Regions from separate parts of the Marinomonas mediterranea MMB-1 genome, predicted to be linked through region 2. Evidence: riboswitches for the same ligand, from Rfam matches in the RefSeq annotation. Region 2 holds a riboswitch; the other holds the start of a gene.
What was found. Region 2 has a riboswitch for thiamine pyrophosphate ahead of thiC (phosphomethylpyrimidine synthase ThiC). Riboswitches for the same ligand answer to the same signal wherever they lie in the genome.
Positions count from the first base shown of each region.

Region 1: it holds a riboswitch for thiamine pyrophosphate, as region 2 does, so the genes downstream of both, thiB (thiamine ABC transporter substrate binding subunit) here and thiC (phosphomethylpyrimidine synthase ThiC) in region 2, are expected to answer to the same signal.

Region 1 is NC_015276.1:3,573,836-3,588,697, forward strand. Features, by position in the region: gene bioA (adenosylmethionine--8-amino-7-oxononanoate transaminase) at 1-50, shown strand, start outside; gene MARME_RS16375 (YehS family protein) at 238-699, opposite strand; gene MARME_RS16380 (methyl-accepting chemotaxis protein) at 874-2,427, opposite strand; gene dnaB (replicative DNA helicase) at 2,561-3,934, opposite strand; gene rplI (50S ribosomal protein L9) at 4,137-4,583, opposite strand; gene MARME_RS16395 (YybS family protein) at 4,607-5,470, opposite strand; gene rpsR (30S ribosomal protein S18) at 5,492-5,722, opposite strand; gene rpsF (30S ribosomal protein S6) at 5,746-6,153, opposite strand; gene MARME_RS16410 (DMT family transporter) at 6,284-7,165, shown strand; gene MARME_RS16415 (DMT family transporter) at 7,174-8,079, shown strand; gene MARME_RS16420 (DMT family transporter) at 8,111-8,977, opposite strand; gene MARME_RS16425 (thiamine ABC transporter ATP-binding protein) at 9,027-9,716, opposite strand; gene thiP (thiamine/thiamine pyrophosphate ABC transporter permease) at 9,703-11,316, opposite strand; gene thiB (thiamine ABC transporter substrate binding subunit) at 11,337-12,344, opposite strand; TPP riboswitch at 12,389-12,512, opposite strand; gene MARME_RS16440 (glutathionylspermidine synthase family protein) at 12,654-13,820, opposite strand; gene MARME_RS16445 (DUF1190 domain-containing protein) at 13,821-14,426, opposite strand; gene MARME_RS16450 (DUF350 domain-containing protein) at 14,437-14,856, opposite strand.
Region 2 is NC_015276.1:2,075,010-2,089,871, forward strand. Features, by position in the region: gene MARME_RS09530 (DUF1852 domain-containing protein) at 101-1,078, shown strand; gene MARME_RS09535 (methionine synthase) at 1,101-2,141, shown strand; partial or broken gene MARME_RS09540 (tyramine oxidase subunit B) at 2,442-3,385, shown strand; gene MARME_RS22290 (RidA family protein) at 3,488-3,688, shown strand; gene MARME_RS22465 (NAD(P)/FAD-dependent oxidoreductase) at 3,695-4,483, shown strand; gene MARME_RS22470 (NAD(P)/FAD-dependent oxidoreductase) at 4,648-4,986, shown strand; gene MARME_RS09550 (O-acetylserine/cysteine exporter) at 5,231-6,148, shown strand; gene MARME_RS09555 (GlxA family transcriptional regulator) at 6,213-7,187, shown strand; gene MARME_RS09560 (phytanoyl-CoA dioxygenase family protein) at 7,240-8,271, shown strand; gene MARME_RS09565 (NADPH-dependent FMN reductase) at 8,279-8,845, opposite strand; TPP riboswitch at 9,068-9,174, shown strand; gene thiC (phosphomethylpyrimidine synthase ThiC) at 9,368-11,317, shown strand; gene thiE (thiamine phosphate synthase) at 11,363-12,985, shown strand; gene thiS (sulfur carrier protein ThiS) at 12,989-13,189, shown strand; gene MARME_RS09585 (thiazole synthase) at 13,194-14,021, shown strand; gene thiH (2-iminoacetate synthase ThiH) at 14,018-14,862, shown strand, end outside.

The sequences.
Region 1 (14,862 bases), 1.5 Mb from region 2:
TTGAAAAGCTTAGCACTGCTATTTTTGACGTCGCCTCAGAACTTGGCTAGGGAAGGTATGAACAAGCCCACTGACTTCAACGTGTGGATAAATAAGGCTAAAAATAGCACCAAGTAAAAGAGTCAGGGCTTTGAACTTGAATTCAGGAGCCATGACTCTATTAATTTAGATAACAAGTAGACGAAAAGCTAAGGCTCTTTATTAGACAGTACCTTTCAAATTCGAACGACTCTAAAATTAGCTAGGACGATATTTACGCTGAAGGCCTTGCAAGAAGTTCCGAAGAATTTGGTCTTTGCACTCTCTATAATGACGGTTATCAGGCTTACGGAAAAACGCGCTGAGTTCATGCTTACTTAAACGGAATTCTGCAAGCAGCATAATCTCTAAAATATCTTCCGCTTTCAGGTTCAAAGCGATGCGCAGCTTTTGGAATATAACATTGTTACTCAGCGTCTCTTCCAATCTCGGCTGCTCGCCTTCACGCTTGCCACGTTTAAAGTTAATATAACCGTTTAAAAATGCGGCCAGCTCTTTGTCGCTTAATTCAACAAAGGAGCTGTCGTCGTCTTTTTTCAGCCAACATGTGATTTGTTCATCTGTCACACTAAAGTCAGCTGAAGAGAAAACCTCTCTAACTACACTGTCTTTTAAATCAAAGGTGTAGCGTACACGGCGTAAGATATCATTATTATTCAAAATGCTTCCTAGTCTTAGGTAAATCCGGCGTTATCAACGTGATCACCAGAAGACGTGGATATTATCAGGTTTGCGCTCTAGCCCCTACAAAATACAATAGTAAAACCATGGGGCAAGCTTTTGTTTTTTCTGTCGAGGCGTATTACACATCCGCTAATACGCCTTGTGCATAAACTACTGCTTCATTCGATCAGCCAAATTACCTTGCTCATAAGCCTCTTCTTCGATGTGCGAAATATTCAACACGATACTCTGAGCTCTTTCACTGGCTTGTAGGCTAAGCTGCTCAACTTGGTGCATCTGTTCATTTAGCGCTTCAGCAACCTGTGTTTGCTCATTGGTAGCGACATTAATCTGGGAAGTCATCTCGACCACTTTACCAATTGCTATGTCAATTTCGACCATATTCTCAGCAACCGAATTAATACGCTCAACCCCTAGTTGCGCCACTTCCGTACCTTTATCAATGGTATTGAATACGTCATTGGTATTTTGTTTAAGCTCTTCCGTCGTATCATTAATGCTTTGTGTCGCATTTTGAGTACGTATAGCGAGAGCTCGAACTTCATCGGCAACAACAGCAAAACCACGCCCTGCCTCGCCAGCACGAGCAGATTCGATTGCAGCGTTAAGTGCCAACAAGTTGGTTTGCTCAGCAATGTCACTAATCGAGCTTACCAATTCATTAATTTTGTCGCTCTGCTTCGCTAACACATCGACAACTGTCTTAGCATCGCTAATCTCTTGATATACTTTTCGGATCGTCGAACCGGCATCTTGTGCAAGCGTTTGACTTTCACGCGCCTGCGCACTCACCGCTTCGGTTTCCTCTGCGGTCAACCTTACGTTTTCGGAGATTGAGTTAACACTTGCAAGCATCTGAGACGTCGCAGAGGCTACGCTCGCGTAGGTTTCTCGCTGCTTGCTAAAATTGGATAGGTTATTGGTAACATTCCCTTTTGCTTCAGAAGCCCTATTTCTAAGCTGTAATGAGCCTTCCGCGAGCCTATATCTAAAGGTGTGAGCAGCGGCCTCTTTATGAAGTTGAGCAAAACGAATCGCTGACTGTGAACCAATACTTTTACAATACAAGTACTGACCTATCGGATTATGCGCTTCTTTCGGCAAAGACGATAAGGTTTCCGTTAACTCGGACCGCTGACCAAGGGTTAGGACAATACCAATTAAAGCCACTAAAGGTGCGAGAATTTGCAATGCCAAATAACTGCTACTTAAACCCGCCAAACCAATTACCGCAAACAGAAGCGTGCTTATCCAAAGCTGCTGAAATAAAGCCGCCTGTATTTTAGTCGCTGTTGGCGCAACCGATTTTCCAGCGTTCACTCGATCATATACAGATTGAGCATGCTTTTTTTCTTCAACGGTCGCTTTTCGGCGAACGGATTCATATCCGATTACTTTTCCGTTATCTAGCAGTGGGCTAACATGTGCGCTCACCCAATAATGATCGCCATTTTCACAACGGTTTTTAACCAATCCCATCCAGCTGTTGCCCTGCTTAAGGTTTGCCCACATATCTGCAAAAACGGCAGGCGGCACATCTGGATGTCGAATTAGGTTGTGAGGTGCACCGATAAGCTGATCTCGCTCATAGCCTGCAACCGAACAAAATGCATCATTTACAAATGTTATACGTCCTTTGACATCAGTACTTGAAACCAACACCATGTCTTTCGAAAAATCGTTTTCTCGATTTGTTACAGGCATTTTACGCATATTCTCTTCGACCTTCGATAATTGTAATTATTTGAAACGAGCTCTATTAATAACATGAACAAGCAACAGTGCCGACCACTAACTGTCAAAATTAAGGAGCAATGTTAAGGAGACTAAGGACACATTAATCGTCACCAAAATCTTGATAAGCATCGGGAGACAAATCCTCAAACCGAGTATGCTTACCCACGAACGCCAATCGACATGTTCCGATCGGACCATTACGCTGCTTACCGATAATAATCTCAGCAATGCCTTTGTAAGGCGTATCTTCGTGATATACCTCATCACGATAGACGAAAGAAATAACATCCGCATCCTGCTCTATCGCTCCAGATTCACGCAAATCTGAGTTTACTGGGCGCTTATTTGGTCTTTGCTCCAAACTACGGTTAAGCTGAGACAGTGCAACCATAGGGCAACTCATTTCTTTAGCAATCGCTTTAAGAGATCGAGAGATCTCAGAAATTTCATTGGTACGCCCTTCTGTAAAACCAGGAATCTGCATCAATTGAAGGTAATCGACCATGATCAATGCAACGCCTCCATGCTCTCGGGCAATACGCCTGACACGAGATCGCATCTCAGTGGGGCTAATCCCGCCCGTATCATCTATAAATAGCTTTCTATCTTTCAGCATTTTTACAGCCGACATCAACTTATCCCAGTCTTCCTGTATAAGTTGGCCTGACCTCATTCGAGTTTGATCTATTCGCCCTAACGATGACAGCATACGAATCATCAACTGCTCTGCGGGCATCTCTAGACTGAATACGATAACAGGAAGTTCGCTGATCATAGCGGCATTTTCAACCAAGTTCATCGCGAATGTAGTTTTACCCATTGAAGGTCGACCGGCAACAATAACTAAGTCAGCTGGCTGTAAACCTGACGTCATTGCATCTAAATCCGTAAAACCCGTACTCAACCCCGTAATTGACCCTTCCTGGTGATAAAGCTCATCGATCTTGTCGACGGTAGCGCTTAGAATGTCCGCAACCTCTCTAGGCCCGCCTTTTTTCTCACCACCTTCTGCTATCTGAAAGATTTTTCGCTCAGCTTCATCAAGCACCTCAGCGGCGTTCATGCCTTCTGGGTGAAATGCTCTATCGGTGATTTCATTTGTCGTTGAAATCAAACGCCTTAATAACGCTCTCTCTCTAACGATATCCGCATACGACGCAATATTCGCAGCACTGGGTGTCGCCTCAACCATTTCAATGAGATACGCCATGCCGCCCACATCTTCAAGCTCGCCGCGCTTGTCTAGACGCTCACCGATAGTTACTACATCGATAGGCTCAACTTCATCCGCGAGTTTTGCTATGACGGAGAAAATACGGTTATGCTCAGGGCGATAAAAATCATCTGCTACAACCAATTCAGACACTCGATCCCAAGCTTCAGGATCAAGCATCAAGCCGCCTACAACGGACCTTTCGGCTTCAATTGAGTATGGTGGAAGTTTAATGCTGGCTACACTGTCGTCGTCTTGCACGCTTTATCACTCTTTATGGAAAATCTGTGACTCTAGAAAATCTATAGGACTAGAAGATCTATGAATCGAATTATATTTATCAGGGGAAACTCCCCTAAATATTGATGTCAATCAAAGCTTAACATCAACCATAAAAAAAGGGCATCCATGAATTTGGACACCCTTTTTAATGCTTCATACCATAACAAAAATGTTATGAGTATTACTGAGCTGTTACTTCCAAAGTGACAGTAGCAACTACATCAGAATGTAGTTGAACGTCAATTTCGAAAGAACCAGTGTGGCGAATAGCACCTTCAGGAAGACGAACTTCTGATTTAGATACTTCTGAACCAGTTGCAGTGATTGCATCAGCAATATCGCGAGTACCGATAGAACCGAACAATTTACCTTCATCACCCGCGTTTGCTTCAATAGTAATTGTCTTACCATTGATCGCATCAGCGCGAGTTTGTGATTCAGCAGTACGTGCTGCTGCTTTTGCTTCTAACTCAGCACGACGCTCTTCGAATGTCGCCAAGTTAACTTTAGTCGCCATTACAGCTTTGTTGTTCGGAATCAAAAAGTTACGAGCATAACCTGGTTTTACAGTAACAACGTCACCGATACCACCTAGCTTGTTTACTTTGTCGAGTAGAATAACATTCATCTCGATCACCTCTAATAAAATCTTTAGCTTTCGTTTGAGCCGGAAGGGTTCGCTTTAAAACGACTGCGAATATCTACAAAGCTATCAATAATGGCCAAGACCATCACCACGCTCAAAAAGTACACATTCAACATAAATAAGCCGATTAAATAGAACAGCACCAATCCGGCCAACCCAATTCTTTTTTTCGCTAGAACGCCATGTACCAAAGCCAAACCAGGCAATACAAGAGCAGGAATAGACGCCTTGGCAAAAATTTCAAACTGCCCTTCAAGACTCTCTCCGATAAACACCATTGCGACTAGCGCAAGAGCAAACGGAACAGGGAGCCTAAGAGCATGAAACTCTTTTTTTAACCCTCCAGGGTTGTACAATCCCGCTTGCCAACGTCTTGCTAAAAACAAGGCACCAACAGAAGCAAAAACTTGAACAACCGATATCGCAATAACAGACTTTTGAAATATCGTTTCTTTCGAGAGCCCAACCGTACCATTCTGATTCGCTAAAATATGTTGTGTAAGCTCAGTCGCAAACTCCAACATATCCCGCATAATCAGCGGTTGTAACCAAGCGGATAGAATTGCCAACCAACTTGCTGACAATATCACCCAACTCCAAGATACTTTCAGCCTTAATATATAAGCCAATAATAAAGTATCCAGTAGCACCATTAGCGCTGTTGCATCGCCTTGAAAGAACCACAGCAATAAAGCTGGCAGCCCTCCCCAAGCTAATACAGGAATCCCTTCTTTTACACCCTTTCGAAGCACCACCAAACCTAAAATGGCGGCGGCTAACCAAAACATAACAGGGATGACAGAGAAAGCAGCCACAGATATAATGGCATTCATTCTCTTTTTCATCACCCAATCAGCTAGACCGCTCATAGCAGGGCTTCTACAGACCTATTAATTAAAGTGGCTGTCAGTGTAAGGAAGCAAAGCAATGTAGCGAGCGCGTTTGATAGCAGTCGCTAGCTGACGCTGGTAACGAGCTTTTGTACCAGTAATACGGCTAGGTACGATTTTACCAGTTTCAGTGATGTAACCTTTCAAAGTATCAAGATCTTTGTAATCGATCTCTTTAACGCCTTCTGCAGTAAAACGGCAGAACTTACGACGACGGAAAAAACGAGCCATGAGAGTCTCCTAATTAAATTCTATTATTCAGCTGAATCTTCAGCAGCAGCTTCTTCTTTCGCTGGTGCTTCAGGTTTACGCTCTTCACGCTGAGGGCGACGATCTTCGCGGCTTTCAGCAGCTTTAATTGGAGAAACTTCTGTTACCGCATCTTTACGACGGATAACCATGTTACGGATGATCGCATCGTTGTAACGGAAAGTATCATTTAACTCAGCTAGTACCGCTTCAGAAGCTTCGATGTTCATAAGAACATAGTGAGCTTTATGAATTTTGTTGATTGGGTAAGCTAGTTGACGACGGCCCCAGTCTTCAAGACGGTGAACTTGGCCACCATCTTCAGTGATCAAGTTTGTGTAACGCTCGATCATAGCTGGAACTTGTTCGCTTTGATCTGGATGAACCAGAAACACGATTTCATAATGACGCATTTAAGCTCCTTATGGATTGTTAGTCTCCACGCTTCCCCCGTGTAAAGCTGTGAGACAAGGAGTATTGATTTACGGGGACGCGCATTATATAACACACATTCAAAGAAACAAACCCATTTAAGGATATTTAATGACCAATCAAAGACAGGCAATGTTATTTGGGCTCGGGGCCGTGTTACTTTGGTCAACCGTTGCGACCGCGTTTTCGCTCGCACTTCGACATTACTCTCCCGTTCAACTACTTCTCATCGCGACATTTACATCCTTCGTTTTTCTACTTTCAATCATTATTAAAAATAGAGAGCTAGAAAAACTGATCGAGTTTGGGAGAAAAGAGTGGAAAACCTCTTTGCTTTTGGGGGGCATCAATCCATTCGTTTATTATTTAATATTGCTGTATGCGTACGAACAACTCCCCGCTCAAGAAGCTCAAGCGATTAACTACACCTGGGGCATTGTTCTAAGCTTTATGGCCGTCCCTTTTTTAGGGCAGAGATTGCGCCTCGCGGATCTTATTGCCGCTTTTTGTTGCTACTTTGGCGTCCTTTACATTGCCACTCGAGGAAACGTATTCTCACTTGAGTTTGCCAACGTCCTCGGTGTCTCTCTAGCACTCATCAGCACCTTCATATGGGCACTATATTGGCTGATCAATACGAAAGACAAACGCCCTAATTTAATAGGGCTTACGCTTAACTTTGCTTTTGCATTACCACTCATTGCAATCTATGCGCTGCTTACAGGTGCATTTCAAAATTGGCCAGATAACGGACTCCTCCCCTCCATTTATATTGGTTTCTTTGAAATGGGAGTAAGCTTCATTTTATGGAATTTAGCGATGAAGCGAGCGGAAAGAACAAGCCAGTTAGCCAACCTAATTTTCCTTTCTCCCATTCTATCGATTGTTTGGCTTTCGCAAATTGCGGATGAGCCGATACTCATATCGACTGTAATTGGGTTAGCCTGCATTTTGACAGGATTAACTGTTCAAAACTGGAAAAAAACAAAGTAGCCACCATTTTGAAAAATACGAACGCCTATATTTTCCCTCTACTCTCGATTGTCTTTTGGTCTGGAAACTATGTTCTTGGGCGAATAACCCTTAATCAAGGCATGGACCCTTATACAATGTCATTTTTAAGGTGGCTGCTAGCATGCGCCTTCTTGCTGCCTTTTACCTATAAAGCAATACTACGCGAACGTCAGATCATAAAAGACTGCCTTCCATTGCTTATCCTAATGGGCGGCTTAGGCGTCTGTAATTACAACCTATTTCTCTACATCGCGCTGACAACAACAACCGTTACTAACGCTGTGCTTCTAAACTCGTTAATGCCCATTTTGATTATGTTAGTGGCACGCATACTACTCGGTAGCCGTACTAGCCCACTACAAAATTTAGGAATTGCGATATCGACAATAGGCGCTGCCGTTATTGTCAGTAGAGGGAGTATAGACACGCTACTTCATTTAACCATTACACATGGCGACATGTGGGTAGTTGCTGCCGTTTCAAGCTGGGCGCTCTATTCCGTTCTGTTGTCCAAGCGCCCAAAAGCCATGTCGCTCTATGCCTTTTTTAGCGTAACAGCTATCATAGGAACGCTTATACAAGCACCCATTTATCTGGCCTTTGGCACCCACTCCGTTGCAGAGCTTACTGCAAATAACTGGCTAGTATTGCTCTATATGGCTTCTTTCGCATCGATCGCCGCTTTCATCTGCTGGAACAAAGGCATTGAAAAAATAGGCCCAGCAAGCGCCGGCCACTTTATTCATTTAATGCCTATTTTCAGCGTCGCGCTTTCAATCCCCTTATTGGGAGAAACCCTAGAGACCTTTCATTTACTCGGCGTTATTTTTATCTTAAGCGGCATTTTAACGGCTACCGTACTAAATAACAGAATTCAACGCATACAAAACTAGGCGCCACCACCGTGGAAACGTTCAACTCATTTCAAGCAACTTTTTTAGCGACCTTTGCACTCAAAACCACACTTGTAAATATCAAGACCGTGCCAGCTACTGCATAGATATCCGGCACATGTCCCCAAATCACCCACCCCCAAAACCCTGCGAAAGCAATACCGACATAACTTACAGGGGAAACGAGACTGGCAGGCGCATAGGTATACGCCAAGGTATAAAGATACATACCTACATATAGTGTTGCAGAGACAACCAGCACCCACCCCCAAGTATTAACAGGTAAAGCAATCGAATGCCCCTGACTTATCGCCAATATAAAAGAGCACAAAGCCGAAAAACCAAAGTAAACAATCATGGTTTCGTGAGAACTGACTTTAGTACTTAACATACGTGTTGTGACCATCGAAAAAGCCAAGCCAACGGCCGAAAGAAAGCCAACCACATGCCAAGGGTTAAGGTTTTCTGGAGTCGGGTGTATCACCAACGCAACACCCACAAAACCAAGCAATAGCGGAATCCAACGCGCCTTAGGAATCAATATTTTGTATACAAGCAACACAACAAGCGGGACACACAGGGGAGCACTACTGCGTAAAAGCGACGCTTCAACCAAAGGAATTTTATTCAATGCTAAGTAATAACAAAGAAAGCCGACAAAACCACCCACACTTCTCAGAATATGGATTTTAATCGTATCAAAAGAACGTTTTTCCCACTTGCCACGCATTTGAGGCAACAGAACAACGACACAAAATAGACTCTGCCAAAAAACCAATACAGAGACCGGTATTTCAGTTTGAACTTGCTTGGCGCCGACAGCGGCAATGGACATAATAAATGCGTAAGAAATGGTTGCGTAAATTCCTTTACGCACTTTAAATACGGCTTGCGACACAAACTACCTCATGGTCATTAAAATAGGCTAACAACCATAAAGCTGGAAGTTAGAGCCCTAAATATCGTTCAAAATGAACGTTGCGACTCCTTCCTGTTAATACTTGTGCACTGTCCTGTGCTACAAGCTTTCCCTTATCGACAAGTATGACGTTTCCATCCACAAATATCGCGTCATCAGGAGAATGCGTCACCATCAAGGCAATCAAACGCTGCTCGTGCGTCAGCTGTTTAACAAGGCTCAACATTTCTCGCCTGAGCGAAGGGTCTAATGCACTAAAAGGTTCATCTAGTAACAATATTGGCTGCTGCCGAACCAATGCTCTTGCGATCGATACTCTCTGCACCTGACCACCTGATAGTTCCCCGGGGAACTTCATTGAAAGAGCGTCGAGCTGCACTTTTTCAAGTGACTGCATTACTCGCGCCTTATCTGTCGACGAGAGCTTTCGTGAAGGATGAATACCAACAGCAACATTGTCCCAAACACTCAACTGAGGGAAAACATTGTCACTTTGAAAAAGAGTCGTAATGGGTCGTTGGCTGGGTTCTAACGCAAACACATCCCGCCCATCAAAACGCGCTTGCCCTTCTCCTTTTAGAAAACCACCTAAAAGGTACAGCAGTGTACTTTTTCCTTCACCACTTCCGCCAAGCAAACACGTAAAGCCTTTATCAATCTTAGCCTGATAATGCGCGCTAAAATCATCCCACTGATAATGCAGATTAAATTCTAGCAATTTTTCCGCCTATAATTCGATTAGTAAGATAGAAACAAATAAGACAAAGCAATAACAACACAATAGCGACGCACGCGCCCTGCTCAATACGGTATGAACCAATGAGCTGAAACAAATACAAGGGTAATGAAAGCAGATCTTGACTGCCAAACAACGCCACGACCCCCATATCACCTAGACTCAAAACCAATGCATAGGCAATACCTTGAGCTAAACCTGAACGCGTATATGGCCACTCCAGTTTAAAACGCTGCCACCCCTTAATACCTAAGGATTCGTACAGAAATTGATAGCGTTTTTCATACTGATAAAAAACAGGCGCAATAGAGCGAATAACAAAAGGAAGAGCCATTACCGCGTTAACCCAAACCACCACCCAAAAGGTATAACCAAAACCGACACCCAAATTTCGCAAGATTAAAAATAGACCCGTTGCCAACACAATACTCGGTACCATTAATACCAAATTGCCCATTTGCTCTAAGCGAAACGACCACTTAGCATAACGTAAACTAAACAAACTACTTCTTGCAAGTGACACCACGCAAACTGCCAGCAGTAGCGAAAGCAATGCAGAAGGCAATGCAATTTTCAGAGAGACCATAACAGCATGCCAAAGCGCGTCATCTAAAAGGGTCGTCCAAAATAATGCACTGAAAACAGGTGTAAAAATGGCTAAAAACGGCGGCACCATGAGCAACAATGCCATCAGGCACGCTAAAACATCGATAAGTAGGGATAACCTCCCCCCTTTAAATTGACTTCGTTGCCCTTCAATCAAGCTAACATCTTGACTTAAAACGGGAGAATAGCGATACACACACCATGCAACAACTGAACAGATACACACTTGTAGAAGTGACAAAAAACTCGCTTTGGCAATATCAAAATCAAACCGTAACGCCTGATAAATCGCCACTTCTAACGTACTCGACTTAGGCCCTCCTCCTAAACTTAGCACGACCGCAAAACTTGAAAAACACAGCATGAAAATGAGAACAAAAGCACCGGGTAACGCTTTACGAATATAATGCCATTCAATAATCTTAAACGCGTACCAACGACCAAAACCAAATTGATTCGCCAAACGCCACTGAGCATCAGGAATCATCTGATACACCTGCAATATCAGACGCACTGCCAATGGCATATTGAAAAAGACATGGGCGAGCAAAATACCAAACAAACCATATAAGCCAAACACATCCGCAACACCACTAAACACGCCATTGCTACCGTACACCATAACGATGCCTAAAATGGCAATGATCGCTGGCACCACCATAGAAACCGCAAACAAATTCAGAAGAAAGCGTCGCCCCCAAAAATGTCGGTGATACAAACAAGAAGCCACAGGTATCGCCAACGCAATGCTAATAAGCGTACTTAACAAAGCCTGAAGAAAAGAAAACCGGATAAGACGCCAAAGATAAGGCTCTTGAAGATAGCCCGCCCACTCAACAGGCGATGAGTACAGCAATAGGGAAAAGAAGGCCGCAAAGCCAACCAAAAGATAAAACAGGAGCCCGCCTAAGGCGGGCCAATGTGATCGTAGAAAAGTATTCAAAAAGGTTCGCTTCCCAACAATAAAATCACCCATTCACGAACCCAAATGAACGACTATCGAGTTGTCGCATTTAACCACTCGTTAATCCAAGCTTTACGGTGTTCCGCAACATCATTAGCAGGAAGCGTCAGTACCTTCGTAGGCTGCTGTAATTGAGAGAAAATCTCAGGCAACTCATTAACGTCATCAATGACCGGCAGCATCCAGTTTCCCGTCGCAACTGTATTTTGGAACTCAGACGTCAAAATAAACGACATAAACTGCTGCGCCAACGCTTTATTAGGTGCATTTTTAAGCGTCGCGGCTACTTCTACTTGAGGATAAAAACCTTCTGATGCTGGGGCCGCTTTGTATTTTGTCTCACCTTCGGCAACAACATGATACGCAGGCGATGTTGTGTAGCTCAGTACCACATCTGCTTCTCCTTTAAGGAATAAGCTATACGCATCGTACCAACCTTTTGTCACGGTTACCGTATGAGAAGCAAGCGTTTCCCATGCTTGATCTGCGCTGTCACCATAGACGGACTTCATCCATAGCAACAACCCCAATCCAGGCGTCGAAGTACGAGGATCTTGATAGATCACCCTCAAATCTTTATTTTCAACCACTTCCTTTAAGCTTTTAGGTGGTTGAGCCATCGCTTCGCTGTTGTAAATAAACGCGAAATAACCTTGGTCAAACGGAACAAAGTATTTGTCGCTCCACCCACCAGCAACATTCACGTTAGAAGTGTCAACAGCATGCTCTGCTAACAAACCGGTTTTCTTAGCCGCTTCCATTACATTTAGGTCAAGCCCCAAAACCACATCAGCCGAAGAGCTTAATCCTTCTAACTGAACACGAGAGAGAATACCAACCGAAGAATCCAACGTGACGTAGTTCAAAGTACAATCGCATTGTGCTTCGAATTTTGTTTTGATTTTTGGACCCGGGCCCCAGTCAGAGGCAAACGAATCATAGGTATAAACATTTAATGTAGATGCAGCAACAGCAGAACTTGCTGTAACCAACATCACAGATGCAGAAAAGGCAGTTAACAAAGTTTTTTTAAAAGACATCAGGTCGCTCCAATTACGAGCGGCGTACAGCAGAAATGGCAAGACAAGACTCGCTATCTCAATTCCTACGCCAGCATTATCTGGTTCAGGTTCAATGGGTTAGCAAAGCTTCTCAGCCACACAGCTCATCGATAGATGAGCAGATGTATGGCACCCCAAGAGATAAATCGGGTTTATTGTAATCAGCAATTAAATCAAAGTCACTTTAAAGTAACAGGACATACATCTTAAATTGCATAAACTACGCACTTTCACTGATTGATGATTTCTTATTTAAAGTTATGACGTAACACAGGGCTTTTAATGAGGCTAAAGAATAACATGCGGTAAAAATCGACTCATGTCTTGAGTGATGGGGTTGCTGTCTTCTCTGATCGAGATGCCAACCGCTTGATTATCGACTAACCAACTGCCGATCAATGTATAACTATCACCAAATTTTGGCAGCATATGCGTCGCTTGATAGATAAAACCTTCCTCACCATAGGGGCCGGATGACGCTTCAATATCGGCATTATCCCCAATAAATGAAATGTTCGAACCTTCACGAGAAAAGATTGGTTTTTTAACAAGAGAGTCTAAGCCTGTTGCCAAATGCAGCTCGTCTTCAAAAAATGCAGGCAGCAGATTCGGATGGTTAGGAAACATTTTCCATAACATGGGCAAAAGCGCTTTATTGGAAAGAATACTCTTCCAAGGAGGCTCCAACCAACGGATATTATTGCTTCCAAGGTGCTCAGAAAACGCCTCCTGAAATATAAACTCCCAAGGATACAATTTGAACATTGAACTGATAACTTGATTTTTCAGGTCCGTAAAATGGCCGAATTCATCCCGACCAATATCATCAATGTACACAAAGTCCGTTTCGATGCCCGCCTCATTGGCACAGTCTTCGAGATACTGAACCGTGCCACGATCTTCGGGAGTGTCCTTACAACAAGAGAAGTGCAAAACTCGGTCTGGCGTTAGGTATTTTATTTCTTTAAAACGATTTACCAGCTTTTCTTGCAAGCTATTAAACTGATCTGAAGCGCTAGACAGCTTGCCTGCATCGACTTTATCTTGCAACCAAAGCCATTGCCAAAAACCAGTCTCGTAAACACTGGTAGGAGTATCCGCATTATTTTCATATAGCTTTGCGTCTCCTTTACCAGAATACGCAAAATCTAATCGAGAATATAAACTAGGGTCACCGTTAGTCCAAGATTGACGAATAAAGTCCCACTGGGCCTCTGGTATACAAAAGCGTCGCAACAAGGCATCGTCATTCACAACGCGCTCAACCGCCGCTAAACACATCTGGTGAACTTCTTCTGTGGGCTCTTCGATGCCTTTTTCAATCTGTTCTAATGTAAACTGATAGTAGGCACTTTCATCCCAGTATTTTTCCCCATACATGGTATGAAACTCAAAGCCAAACTCTTCTGCTTTTTGTTGCCAATTTAACCGTTCAGCAGTAGGGATGCGAAACATCTAGCCGCCCCACCCTTTCGATTTACCACCGCCCCAATTTGACTTGGCAGATGCCACCGCACCAAAACCTCCGCGCGAGACTGTGCGCGTTACTTTTGGTTTTGGCTTCAATGCTGAAGGAGGAACAGAATACGAACGCTTTCCAGGGGTACCAATAATAGCGCCATCCGCTGTCATCAACCTATTACGATAGGATGATCCTGAATTACGATATTGATAAACGGGATTATAGGTATAGGCTCTATTATTCAACATGTTACCTATCATAAAGCCGGTCAACATCGGCATAAAAAAGCCAGAGGATTGCGGTCTGATACATTGATCATAACCAAAATCTTCTTCACATTGCCGCTCACTTCCATATCTAGGACCAGTACGTACCGACTCTTCAATCGCTTTTTGATACGCGACCTGACATTGTTGCAACGAAAGTGTGGTATTCGCAGTACAGTCTTCAACAGAAGATACAACCTTTACTTCTTCATCAGGCTGGCTGCATGCCGTTAAGGTAATCGCTGCAATCGCGAGCGTAAGTGGTCGAAACGCGGGATGCTTCGGACCTTCTTTGCGCATTTTATTAAGGCTAATATATTGGCTTCTTTTCACAATATACTCCTCAATAAGTCATACATGCTGAATTAAGTACCCCTACGGAAACACTGACCGACGCGAGAATAATCCCTGCGCTCACTTCATTGGCAATGATTCGAGCAACAATTTTTGGCATAAAGATGAATCGAACCACGGCAAATGCGAGAGATTGCGCGACGAGTGCGATTAGCCCCCAAATAGCGAAATCGACAATAGAAACCGAGTTGGATGCCGCGCCTCCCAACGCAATTGAAAAACCAATGATAGCGCCACCTAAACCAATAGAAGCCGCCGTATTTTGTTCGGATTTAATCAACTTCCATTCGTCATGAGGGGTAATGAACGAGTACACGAAAGTAAAGACAACGACGAATAAGAGAGCCAGGCCAAAATAGCCACCAAAATTACCAACACTTATGAGAAGGTCTTGCACTTGCGGATCCATAAAAAT
Region 2 (14,862 bases):
TTTTGTTCATTGTTGTGTCGCGGTATAAATAGCTCAATGCGTTTTTAGAAGAGCGCTAGGGACATTAACGTATTTTATCTCTAACAATGGAATTAAGACGATGAGCAACGATTTTACATTTACGATTGGGCGCACCCGTTTCGACGAAACGTATTGCCCGTCTGACAATACGCGTATTACGACGAATTTTGCTAATTTAGCCCGTGGGGAAAAGCGTGAGGAAAATCTACGCAACGCGCTTCGTATGATGGACAGTCGTTTTAATACGCTTGCACATTGGGATAACCCTAACGGAGATCGCTATTCGTTGGAGCTGGAAATCATATCGGTTAGTACCGACATAGCAGGCAGCGGACAGAGTTTTCCAACCATCGAGATATTGAAAACCGATATTGCCGATCATAAAACGAATGAACGCATAGAGGGCATTGTAGGAAATAACTTCTCCTCTTATGTACGAGATTATGATTTTAGCGTGTTGCTGTTAGAGCACAATAAAGACCTTACTCAGTTTAGTATTCCGGATAACTTCGGAGATCTACACGGTAAATTGTTTAAATATTTCGTTAACTCCGACCTATTTGCTCAGCAGTTTCATAAAAGGCCTGTCATCTGTCTTAGCGTATCGGATAGCAAAATATATCGACGAACGGAAAATCAGCACCCTGTATTGGGTTACGAATACGAGCCGAATGAGCCCTCTCTAACAGAGCAATACTTTATGAAAATGGGGTTGGAAGTGCGCTATTTTATGCCGCCTCATAGCGTAGCGCCGTTAGCGTTCTATTTTTTTGGCGACTTGCTGAATGACTACTCAAATCTTGAGCTGATTAGCACTATCAGCACGATGGAGACTTTTCAAAAGATTTATCGTCCCGAAATTTACAACGCCAATGCCGTTGCGGGTCAGTGTTATCGACCCAGTTTAAAGCATCAAGATCACTCAGTTACTCAAATTGTGTACGATCGAGAAGAGCGCAGCTCACTGGCGATCGAACAGGGGAGGTTTGCTGAGGCGCATTTTATAAAGCCGTTTCGAACCGTTCTTGAACAATGGTCCGCAGCCAACTCACAGTGATGAATAAACAGAAGGATTGATGATGAAAAAATTATTACCGATTTCCACGGCTGGAAGTCTACCTAAGCCGTCTTGGCTTGCTCAGCCTGAAACACTTTGGTCGCCTTGGAAATTACAAGGGGATGAGCTAAAACATGGCAAGCAAGATGCGCTAAGAGTGTCATTGCAGGAACAGCAGCTCGCAGGCGTGGATATTGTCAGCGATGGCGAACAAACACGCCAACATTTTGTTACTACCTTTATTGAGCATCTTGATGGTGTGGATTTTGAGAAGCGTAAAACGGTTCGTATTCGTGACCGTTACGAAGCAAGTGTTCCGACTGTTGTGGGTGCGGTTAGCCGCCAGAAATCAGTGTTCGTTGAAGATGCCAAATTCCTGCGCCAGCAAACGACACAGCCTATAAAGTGGGCACTTCCCGGACCAATGACAATGATCGACACACTCTACGATGATCATTATAAGAGTCGAGAACAGCTTGCATGGGAATTCGCTAAGATTCTCAACCAAGAAGCCAAAGAATTAGAAGCGGCTGGCGTTGATATCATTCAATTTGATGAGCCTGCTTTTAACGTCTTTTTCGACGAAGTTAATGAGTGGGGGATCGCCGCTCTTGAAAGAGCCATTGAAGGTCTTAAATGCGAAACGGTGGTTCATATCTGTTACGGCTATGGCATTAAAGCCAACACGGATTGGAAAAAGACATTAGGCACGCAGTGGCGGCAGTATGAAGAAGTCTTTCCTAAGTTGCAGCAGTCGAATATCGACATTGTCTCATTGGAATGTCACAACTCTCGGGTTCCTATTGAATTGCTGGCGCTGATACGTGGTAAAAAAGTCATGGTCGGCGCCATCGACGTTGCGACCGATACGATTGAGTCGCCAGAAGAAGTCGCAACGACGCTACGAAAAGCACTGGAATATGTGGATGCGGATAAGCTTTACCCCTGTACTAATTGTGGCATGGCACCGTTATCACGGGAGGTTGCCAGCGGCAAACTAAAAGCACTAAATGCCGGCGCGGAACTTGTGAGGCGTGAGCTTAGCTGTGGTGGTTCCGATTGATTAGCTTTTTATATAGCCGTTTTACCTCCCTGTAATGTGTCATCTGTTGCAATCAATTGCACAATGATGGCGCAAATATTCAATACCTTGTTGCCCACCTTCTTTAGGATCTAATTCATCGCAGGTGTTCTCGTTTTGTTTTTATTGAACTTAGTCGCTTAGTTTTTATTGGACTTGCTCCCTTTGTTTTTTTATTGACGAGAACACCGCATTCGAAGAAACGAATACGAAAATATATAAGAAGGTGCTTCCATGTCACACGACATTAAAATTGATTTTATTTACCTTTCTGAGCCAGACATGATTAAGGCTGGCGTTACCGATATGCCGGGCTGCGTTGATGCAATGGAAGAGATGTTCGCCTTGTTGCACACGAGCGACTATCGAATGGCTGGACCAAACAGCGATTCTCACGGTGCGATGATTACTTTCCCTGAAGAGTCTCCTTTTCCTACGATGCCAAAGCCGACTGCTGACCATCGTCTCATGGCAATGCCTGCTTATCTTGGTGGTGATTTCCAAACTTGTGGTGTGAAGTGGTACGGATCTAACATTGCGAACCGTGAAAAAGGTTTGCCTCGCTCGATCCTTATGATGATTCTTAATGACGTGGATACAGGCGCTCCGCTCGCTTACATGTCAGCAAACCTACTTTCTGCTTACCGTACTGGTGCTATTCCAGGTGTAGGTGCACGTCATCTAGCGCGTAAAGATTTAAAAGTTGTTGGTCTTTTAGGCCCTGGTGTTATGGGTAAAACAGCTGTCGCTGCCTTCATCGCAGCATGCCCGCTGATCGATACTGTCAAAGTGAAAGGTCGTAACCAGAAAAGCATCGACGACTTCATTTCTTGGGCAAACGCAAACTATCCTCAAATCACGACAATCGAAGTGGTTGATACGATTGAAGAGGTTGTACGTGGTTGTGACATCGTTACTTACTGTAACTCAGATGAAACAGGTGACCCATCTAAGTACCCTCTTGTTAAGCGTGAGTGGGTTAAGCTAGGCGCTTATCTTGCGATTGCAGCCTAGATGATGAAATGGAAAAAGGTGATGTTCGTAAAGTACTTGATAACACAGGTCTATACGAAGCATGGTACGAAGAAGTGCCAAAACCTGCTCACAACCATATTCCTCTTCCTGGTGTTCGTTTCATGGATATGGTTGAAGAAGGTCTTATCACGAAAGACGACCTTGAAGACCTTGGTGCTATCGTCGGTGGTGATACGAAAGGCCGTCAAAATGACGAAGAAATCATCATCTTGTCTGTCGGTGGTATGCCAGTAAAAGACGTGGCATGGGAAAGCGCTTTGGAAGCGGTAGGCTCAAGCCTTGCTGATGTTGTGATGTCTCGTGTTTTCATTCAAAACGCGGCCGACACTCACCAAGTAATGGAATACGTGGGTTCTAAGTTCAAAGGTATCGATCCTGCAACGACTGTAACGTGTCCGCCACTGGGTTCAACTGTCTACAAAGTTGAGCTTGAAGTCACGGCATACCGCGGTGCAGCAATGGCGGAAGTAGAGAATATTTCTACTGCGCAATAAACGACTATGACAAAATTGTTGGAAAGAATTGCAACTCAAGATGAATTGCCAGATTCAACCTCGGTAGTGGTTATCGGTGGTGGCATTGTTGGTGTGACTGCGGCGTTAACATTAGCGGAACGCGGTATTCCCGTTGTATTGATCGAGAAAGGGCATATTGCCTGCGAGCAGTCTTCTCGTAACCTTGGGTGGGTGCGTAAAACCAGTCGCCACGCAGCAGATGTGCCTTTGGCTCAAGCGGCAGATCGTCTTTGGGCTGAAATGCCTGAGCGAGTAGGGAAGGATGTTGGCTACAAGCAATGTGGCATTATGTTTCTGAGTAATTCTGATGCTCAAATGGGGGTGTATGATCGATGGATTAAATCTGTTGATTCGTTAGACCTTGGCTCAAAGCTACTTAGTCAAAAAGAAATTGATCAGCTGGTTCCGGGTGGATCAGGTGGTTGGAAAGGTGGGATCTACACACCTTCTGACGGTAAAGCAGAACCTGCATTGGCGGCAGCGGCTATTGCAAAAGCAGCGATGGCTAAAGGCGCTAAAATTGTTCAAAACTGCGCAGTGCGGACGATCGAGACCTCGGCTGGTAAAGTCAGCAGCGTGGTCACTGAAAAAGGTGAAATTCGCTGTGATCAAGTATTGCTAGCGGGTGGCGTATGGTCACGACGTTTCCTTGGTAATATGGGGATTGCGTTTCCTACATTGCCGTTAGTTTGTTCCGTGCTTAGTACTAAGCCGATGGACGGGCCAACGGACATCGCGGTTGGCGGACCTGACCTTTCATTCCGTAAACACTAAGACGGCGGCTACATTATTACACAACGTAGTGCCTTAGATGCTCACATAACGCCCGATCACTTTTTAATTTGCGCGAAATACCGAGAGCCTCTGAAGCATGAGCGAGGCGTGCTACGCGTCAAGTTTGGTAAAGAGCTCTTCAAGAAACTTGGGATAGCAAGACGTTGGGGCCTAATGGTACTGCGCCTTATGAGCGTCATCGCATCAACGATCCAAGTGCAACCCCTGACTTAAACAACGAGGCGATGGAAAACCTGAGAAAGGCATGGCCGATGTTTGAGAAAGCGGAGCTTGACGAAGCATGGGCGGGGATATTGGAAGTGACGCCGGACTCAAATCCAGTTATCGATAATATTTCTAGCTTACCAGGCTTTACCATCGCGACTGGTTTTTCCGGTCACGGATTTGGTACGGGTCCTGCGGCGGGACAACTTGCGGCTGATATCGTCACAAACGATACGCCACTGGTTGATCCTCATCCGTATCGCTTTGGACGTTTCTAAGTAACCAAACGGGTCGATAGCGTTTTATTAGAAGGCTGTTGCTTTAAAAGCAATGGCCTTTTTTTGTTTCTGGTTCTGAAATGAGCCCCCGTTCTACAATTAGCTGTATTACCCTAAATAAAGGCGTGATTTCTATCTCTGTGCAGCACTTTATATAATGTCCTTTTTAACCCTATTAGGTTCCCTTATCTCCACTTGCTGATCTGTTTATGCTGACGTTAATTCTATTGTAAAGGTGAACGAAATGGGGACTAAGGACAGCTTGTTAGGTCTAGTGGTAATCTTTGCTTGGGGGCTCAATTTTGTGATCCTAGCCATTGGCTTGGAAGACGTACCACCCTTATTTTTAGGGGCTATTCGGTTTCTTTTGGTTGCAGCTATTGGTAGTCTCTTTGTGAGAATGCCGAAAATGCCGATACGTTGGTGGGTATTGTATGCTTTACCAATTGGCTTTTTACAGTTTGCATTTTTATTTGTTTCCATGGTAAATGGAATGCCGTCTGGACTTGCATCATTAGTGCTTCAAGCTCAGGCTCTATTTACCATGCTCATTGCTATTATCCTTTTAAAAGAGCAGATAAAGCTTTATCAAGTTGTTGCGATTACGTCTGCAGTTTGTGGACTTGGTTTAATCGCAATGGAAGCGGAAGGTGCTGATGTAGGCGGCATGTCTTTAATCGGCTTTGTGCTAACGCTCTTTGCTGCGTTAAGTTGGGCGTTTGGTAACATTAGTGCGCGAACCATCAGTAATTTAGGTTATAAAGCGGATCTAAGTTTGGTTGTCTGGAGTTCTTGGATACCGCCCATTCCATTTTTGATCATGTCGTTCATGGTTGAAGGGAAAGACGTCATGATTCGTTCAATCATGAACATAGGTTGGCCTGCAATTGGTGCAATTGCTTATGTTGTCCTCATTGCAACGATTGTCGGTTACAGCGTTTGGGGCTATTTAATCAGTCGGCATCCAGCAAGCCAAGTCGCTCCGTTGACCTTAGGCGTGCCCGTAGTTGGTCTGACGGCATCGACCTTGCTATTTGACGAGGTATTAGCGCCGTATCAATGGGTAGGCGTTGTCTTGGTGTTGTGCGGGCTGCTCTTCAACGCGTTTGGTGCGAAACTGATAGAGAGCATCAAAAATGTTAAACGGTGCGCAGTTGAATAGTGGTTAGGTGTCGCAAGTTAGCACATTAGAAGAACGAATCTACGAGTAAAAAGAGGGTGTAAAGGTGACGTCGTGCGAAGCTCAAATCAATCTTTACTTTTTGGTGTTACCGGATTCAGTGTTACTTGATGTGGCCGGGCCCGCCGAAGTGTTTCAGTATGCTCAGCGGCTCGGTTTTGCAAACTTTAATCTCAAGTTCATCGGACCCGTTAAGCAAGTTAGAAACTCGATTGGTTTAGATGTTCGAGTCGATCCTCTTCCTAGCCATATCGAACCTAATAGTTGGCTTTTATGCACTGGAACAGTTGGGAAAAACGTCGATTTAACTTCGGAATCGATTACCCGAATAGGTCACTGGTTTGACCGACTAGCAGGGCAGTTTTCTAAGTTTATTAGTATTTGCAGTGGTGCTGTTGTGTTTGCGAGCCTTGGCATCTTCTCCCATCGACTTTGTACAACGCATCATGCTCATTTAGACGAACTTAGAGAAACGGATGCAACGTCAAAGGTGCTTGATAACCGACTCTTTGTGGTAGATGGTAATGTTTACAGCAGTGCTGGGATCTCAGCGGGGATTGATTTAGCGCTGCATCTGGTGCAACAAACCTGTGGCGCGAATTGCGCCAGTCAGGTTGCTCGTCATATGGTCTTGTTCTCACGACGAGGACCAAACGACCCAAGTGCATCACCTTGGCTCGAAAACCGCAATCACATTCACAATAGCGTCCATCAAGTTCAAGATAAGATTCAGGAAAACCCTACAAGAATGTGGGCTCTGGAAGAGCTATCGGAACTCGTTGGCTGTAGCCCTCGCCATTTAACGCGAATGTTCAAAGACAATACAGGTATAACGACGCGAGAGTACATTCATAATTTACGCATTTCATTGGCTATGCAGCTGCTACAAACAACGCGCTGGACGATAGATGACATTGCCGAGCACTGCGGGTTTGACGACCCTCGTCAGTTTAGGCGATTATGGGCGAGGCGGTATAGCCAACCGCCGTCCGCGTTTAGAGTAAACAGAATTGACCAATAATTTGACAATAGCGCCATGCACCCAAGGTACGTTAATCGGAGTTAAATGGAATATGGCTGAAAGCACAGACAGGATGGCTTTATCAACTGACATTGGAGAGCTTGGTGTTCCCCAGATAAAGCGTATATGGTCCTCAGTGAATGGGTTTAAACAAGGACAAGATGGCGACAGACGAGCTGAACATGAGTTAGATTGTGCAATATACAATGCGCTAGGAATCAGTGTTCAGCAGGTGCTAAGCTATTTATACACCCAAAATGCTTCGTTCGAAGAGTTCGAGCGTTGGATTGTAGAGTTGGCTGGTCTGCCAAAACCACTCACTGTTAATCGTCTTCAAACCGCGTTCGGTTTAACTCAGCCAAATCCAGAAATAGCGCGTTATTTGCAGCGTGTCGATCAATACCCGCCAGTGTTGAGTAACGAAGATCTTTTATTTTGGGAAGAACATGGCTATGTCATCCTTAAACAAGCCGTCCCTATCGAGCACGCTAAGCAAGCCGAAAATGTAATTTGGGAGTTGATTAATGGGACCCCTTCAGATCCTGCTTCTTGGTATTCGACGCAGGCGCCAGAACGTCATGGCATCATGATTGAAGAGATTCAGAATAAGGTATTTGATCAAAATCGTTACAGCTTAAAAATCCATAAAGCCTTTGCTCAGCTTTGGGGAACAAGTGATCTTTGGGTGTCGCATGATCGGTGCGGCTTTAATCCACCTCAGACCGCGGCGCACCTTTTTCCTGGGCCCGATCTTCACTGGGATTTGGACTTTAGCCGACCTTTGATGTTCTCAACGCAAGGCATTCTCTATTTAACTGATACTGAGCCTGAGCAAGGGGCGTTGACACTCGTCCCAGGTTTTCATAAACATCTCGAAAAGTGGCTTGCTGAGCTTGATCAGAACTCGGACCCGCAGAAACAAGACTTACATGCTTTGGGCTCCAAACCAATAGGAGCAGAAGCCGGAGATTTGATAATCTGGCATTCGTATCTGCCGCATGGAAGTCGCCCAAATCAGGGTGATGCACCAAGAATAGTGCAATACATTAACATGGTTCCATGTTGCCCTCGGCTCACTGAATAATGCTAAATTAAGATGAAGACGTTGAGTCTTGATAGGCTAAGAAAGTCTCCGCTCTGTCCCAAAACAGGTTCAACTGTTCGACAATCATTTTGTCGCTGAGCATCTGTTCCAAGTTGTATTCGATGTTTACAAGCGGGCTTTCATGCGAGGCTTTTAAGCTGCACTCTTCAATGATTGAAAAACCCATTGTGCGGATGACTTCATACATATGTTCTTGAGCATGAGTTGCCCTGACAGATATGTTGGGTAATGCTATTGGGCGATCTATTAGTAGATAGCTCGAAACTAGCCAGTCTAATGCATTCTTCATCACGCCAGAGACGCCGTGAGCGTATTCAGGGCTGCACAATACGATTAAATCAGCGGGTTCTAAAAATGCCTTCCAGCGCGAAACTGAACTTGGCGGATTTTCGTCCTTGTCTACATTAAAGGGGGGAATAGATTCTAAATCGTTAAATATGTGAAACTCAACGTTGTCGGGCGCTGTGGCCTTAAGAGCATTCAAATACAGAGTATTTAGCGAAGCGGTGCGGAGGCTGCCTGACACTGCTGAGATTGTATAAATCCTACTCATTTTTCTTTTACTTCCATTGTTTGGTTTGTCCTTATGATGGAAACTCAATACGTGTAAACAAAGTTTCCAGTTAGTATGGTCTTGTTTAATTACATTACCTTCTTAGCTAAATCACTACCATAGAAAATTAATGCGTCAGCGTCAGATTAGTGCTTTCCGACAAACCTAAACACACGGTTATTTCTTTTCGCTTTACACTCAGATTGCAATTTGTTTATATAAAAAAACTTGTCGGAGTGCCATTTGGCTGAGATCGCATAATTAAATGCGGGATCCGCGGAACCTGATCAGGCTTAACCACCTGCGTAGGGAACAAGAAAATTTACTTTCTTTATTCTGCAGCAAATGTATTTCTGATGATTTTACGAGTGTATTTGCTGTGAGATGTCTCTCAGACTGCTAACGAGTACTGCGCTTTTAAATTCATCGAATACTGTTACCTAACGCATATGAGTACGCTCATATTTTGATAGGTAATCTCCTGACAAGCATTTTCTAAGTTTAATAATATGGATAATGCTCATGTCGAACAAAATTACAAAACAAACTCGCGAACAAAGCCGTTTAGAGGCAAAGGAATTTATTGAGTCTCTACAGGCGAAACCGTGTCCCGCTTCAGAGCGTGTTTACATCGAAGGCAGCGACGCTTCGATTCAAGTTCCGATGCGCAAAATCAATCTAACCGATACGCCTATTGGGTCAGATCCAGATAATTTAACCTTTGAGCCGAACGAAGCTATTTACGTCTATGATTGCTCAGGTCCTTATTCAGACCCACAAGAAAGTATCGACGTGCATAAGGGAATTCGTACCCCACGTTCCAAGTGGATCGAAGACCGAAATGATACGGAAACATTGGTAAACGTCAGTTCTGAATTTGCTCAACAGCGTTTGATGAACGAAAAATTAGACGAATTAAGATTCAAGGAACTGCCAAAAGTTCGCAGAGCCAAAAATGGCAAATGTGTCTCTCAAATGCACTACGCTAAGCAAGGTATTGTTACGCCAGAGATGGAATACATTGCGATCCGAGAGAATCAAAATCGCGAAGCCATTAAAAGTGAGTTGTTGCAGAAACAGCATCTAGGTCAAAGTTTCGGTGCAAATCTTCAAACAGAAATAACGCCAGAGTTTGTTCGTCAAGAAGTTGCGGCAGGCCGCGCTATTATTCCCGCTAATATTAACCACCCTGAAACAGAACCTATGATTATAGGTCGAAATTTCTTGGTGAAGGTCAATGCCAACATTGGTAACTCTGCGGTGACGTCTTCGATAGAAGAAGAAGTTGAAAAGCTAGTTTGGTCAACACGTTGGGGTGCTGACACCGTCATGGATTTGTCTACGGGTAAGAATATTCATGAAACGCGTGAATGGATTTTGCGTAACTCGCCTGTACCTATTGGTACTGTGCCAATTTATCAAGCACTTGAAAAAGTAAATGGGGTTGCCGAAGACCTAAACTGGGACGTGTTTAAAGACACCTTGATTGAGCAAGCTGAGCAGGGCGTCGATTATTTCACGATTCACTGTGGCGTGCTTTTACGTTATGTGCCTATGACCGCGAAACGCTTAACTGGCATCGTGTCTCGTGGCGGTTCAATCATGGCGAAGTGGTGTTTAGCGCATCACACTGAAAACTTTTTATATACGCGATTCCGTGAAATCTGTGAAATCTGTGCCGCGTACGATGTGTCCCTGTCGCTAGGCGATGGTCTTCGCCCAGGTTCTATTATGGATGCGAACGACGAAGCGCAGCTGTCTGAATTGTTGACGCTTGGTGAGTTAACCAAAGTCGCTTGGGAATACGATGTTCAGGTCATGATTGAAGGGCCTGGGCATGTGCCAATGCAGCTTATCAAGGAGAATATGGATCTTCAGCTAGAGCATTGTCATGAAGCGCCGTTTTATACATTAGGGCCATTGACACAAGACATTGCGCCCGGCTACGACCACTTCACGTCAGGTATCGGTGCGGCTCAAATCGGCTGGTATGGTTGTGCCATGCTATGTTACGTGACACCAAAAGAACATCTTGGCCTACCAAATAAAGAAGATGTAAAAGAAGGATTGATTACCTATAAGATTGCCGCTCATGCTGCTGATTTGGCAAAAGGGCATCCCGGTGCGCAGATTCGCGATAATGCCTTGTCAAAAGCGCGTTTTGAGTTCCGCTGGGAAGATCAATTCAACCTGTCTCTTGATCCTGAAACAGCACGTTCATTTCACGATGAAACTCTTCCTCAAGCGTCAGGAAAAGTCGCGCATTTTTGCTCAATGTGTGGCCCGAAATTCTGTTCGATGAAAATTACTCAGGAAGTTCGAGACTACGCCAAAGGGTTAGAGGAGTCCAATGCTCAAAACGCTGACCGTATTGACGCGATCAATGTGGAGCAAGGTATGCAGGAGATGTCTGAGCAGTTTAAAGAATTAGGAAGCGACGTTTATTTAACCACCGACAAACTTGAAAGTTAACGCCTCAATAGTGCGTATTTAAAAGCGAATGTCAAAAGGTTGGTTATGAAAAACGTTGAAAAAGAGAAGGCTGGCGGCGTTGCCGTCAGCGCTAGCAGAATGCCTGTCGTTTGGTGTGTCGGCGGGTCTGATTCGTCGGCTCATGCTGGATTACAGGCGGATTTAAGAACAGGGCAAGATCTGGGGTGTCACGTACAAACGATCGTGACCTCGGTTACAGCGCAAAACTCAAAGCAAGTGGATTTAGTCGAGCCCGTCAGTTTAGAGGTGTTTAATCAGCAGTGGATAACGTTATTGGATGACGTTATCCCCGATGCGATAAAAGTGAGTTTGTTACCGACAGAGAATTTGATTAGCGAGTGCGGTCATTGGTTAAGGGCGGTTCGAGAGAAATTTCCGACGGTGCCAGTGATCTTTGATCCTGTTATGGCGGCCAGTACCAATAAGGGTAATCAGCTTCAAGAATCTGGAGTAGTCGGTGCATTGCTACGGGAAATTTTCCCTAATGTGACTTTGGTGACACCCAATTTACATGAAGCCGAAGTGTTGCTAGGTAATACTGTTAATTCCACCTCGCCAAGTGAATTATATGCACGTGTTTCGCCTTGGTTAAAAGACTTTAATACACAGTGGTTTGTGAAAGGAGGTCACGACAAAACACAGGATGTCAGTTGCGACTGGCTTTTATCGAATGAGCAGCAGGCCATTGGTTTTAGCGCGCCAAGGTTAACTGCGCACAATGACCGAGGCACGGGTTGCACACTATCGACGGCAATTGCCAGTTTTATGGCCCACGGTTATGAGTTGCTGGATGCCTTAACGCTTGCCAAAGCGTATATTAGTGAAGCGCTAAGTCTTGGCGTCGAGATTGGGGCGGGGGCTGGACCACTGGGGCCACCGAGTTGGCCATCGACGCTTTCGTATTTTCCTACGATTTGTTCTAGCGTGTCATCTCTTAAAACCCGCGTTGCAATGGAAGATGAGTTTGCACTGGTTCAAACCTCAAAAATGTCACTGTACCCTGTATTGGATTCGATTGAATGGTTAGAACGCACACTTAAACAAGGCGTGAAAACCGCACAACTGCGCATAAAAAACCCTAATGATCCTGATCTAGACGAGCATATTCGTCAAGCCATTGCGTTGGGTCGTGCTTATGACGCGCAAGTGTTTATTAATGACTATTGGGAAAAAGCCATCGAGTATGGCGCGTTTGGCGTTCATTTAGGTCAAGAAGATCTAGAAATCGCCGATTTGCAACAGATCAAAGAAGCAGGTTTACGCTTGGGTATCAGTACCCACGGTTACTTTGAAATCGCAAAAGTGCTTTCTATTAAGCCGAGTTATGTCGCCTTAGGGCATATCTTTCCAACTCAAACAAAAGACATGCCTTCGTCACCTCAAGGAACGAAACGCCTTAAAAGGTACGTAGCGCTTCTGAAAGGTCATTATTCGACGGTTGCCATTGGTGGAATCAGTGAAAGTCGAGTAGCAGCAGTAAAGCAAACGGGCGTCGATTCTATAGCACTAGTGACGGCCATTACACTCTCGCCTGAACCGGAGCTTGCAATAAAGCGGATTCTTTTGGCTTGTAAAAAGCCTTCTGACCATGAGTCGACTTCTAGCACAGCGTCTGTAATAGACAGCGCGAAGCAGGAGGAGGGGTAGCGTATGGAAAAGTCGTTATTAATAAACGGTGATTCAGTGCTAAGCCAAGCAACGACGATTCGTGAGTTGATTGATGAGCTTGACTTAGGTCGTCATATTGCAGTGGCTGTAAACGGTCATGTTGTTCCAAAAAGCCAGTGGGATAAGACCGACATTCAAGATGGAATGAGTCTGGATTTATTTGAATCGATTGCAGGAGGGTAAAAAGATGACATCAAACAGAAATAATCTAAATGGCACTCAGCTTGATAGTCTGCAAACAAGGTCGTTGTCCATAGCGGGGCATGAGTTTGGTTCACGACTGTTTACTGGAACAGGTAAATACGCAAGCTCGGCGCATATGATGTCGTCTATCGCTGCCAGCGGTAGCGAATTAACGACACTGGCGCTTAGGCGGATGGATTTAAAAAATCGTTCAGACAACATATTAGAACCCCTGCAAAGAAGCGGTATCAAGCTGCTACCCAATACCTCTGGCGCGCGAACGGCTAAAGAAGCGGTTTATGCCGCGCAGCTGTCTAGTGAGTTGTTGGATACAAATTGGGTGAAGCTGGAAATACACCCAGATCCACGGTATTTAATGCCTGATCCGATCGAAACACTCACGGCAGCCGAAGAGTTAGTGCGTTTAGGCTTTGTTGTGATGCCATACATTCATGCTGATCCGGTACTTTGTAAACGGCTGGAAGAGGTGGGATGTCAGTGCGTGATGCCATTAGGCGCCCCGATTGGTTCTAACCAAGGGTTGGCCAGCAAGCGATTTTTGGAGATCATTATTAAACAGACTAATGTTCCTGTGATCGTAGACGCAGGAATAGGCGCACCGTCTCACGCAGCACAAGCGATGGAAATGGGTGCGGACGCGGTGTTGGTAAACACAGCGATGGCGGTGTCTCCAAACCCTGAAAATATGGGCGCAGCATTTAAACTGGCGGTTCAGGCAGGACGCCTAGCCTACGAGGCAGGCCTAGGTCGACAGTCAAATGAGGCAAGCGCCTCGAGTCCATTGACAAATTTCTTGGACACGTTGTCATGAATACGCCTCAATCCACCGATCACTCGTCACCAAAAAAAGTCACTAAGCAACGTATCAGGCTGTTGGAGCAAAGCGCTGCGGTGAGTGGGCAATTTAGTGATGTGCTTGAAAACCATTTGAACTGGGAAGAGTTTGGATCTTGGTGTAAGAATGCGACAACACGAGATGTTGAACAGGCGCTGGCGAGTAGAAAAAAAACATTGTTTGATTTCGCTGCGCTGATCTCTGAGGCGGCGAAACCCTATCTAATGGAGATGATTACTCAAAGTGAACGGCTCACGATGCAGCGATTTGGCAATACGGTCAGCTTGTTTGCACCGCTGTACCTGTCTAATACGTGCGCAAACGAATGTACCTATTGCGGCTTTTCCATGAGTAATGCGATTAAACGTTTAACCTTAAGCGCCGAGCAAATTGATTGTGAAATTGCGGCGATTAAGTCCAAAGGCTTTGATTCGATTTTGCTTGTTACAGGCGAGACGAATAAGGTTTCAATGCCCTATTTTGAGAAGGTTTTGCCGCAATTCAAACCTGCCTTTAGTCAGTTATCAATGGAAGTTCAGCCGTTGGAATCCAGTGATTATAAGCGGTTGCAAAGTTTGGGATTGGATGCCGTTTTGGTATATCAAGAAACTTACCGCCGACAAACGTATTTAGAGCACCATCTTCGTGGCAATAAGTCCAATTTTAATTATCGACTCGACGCGCCTGATCGCATTGGTCAAGCAGGTATTCACAAAATTGGGTTGGGCGTTCTATTGGGGTTGGATGATTGGCGAATCGACTCAGTGATGATGGCGGCGCATCTACGTCATTTGCAGAAGCGTTACTGGCGTTCACG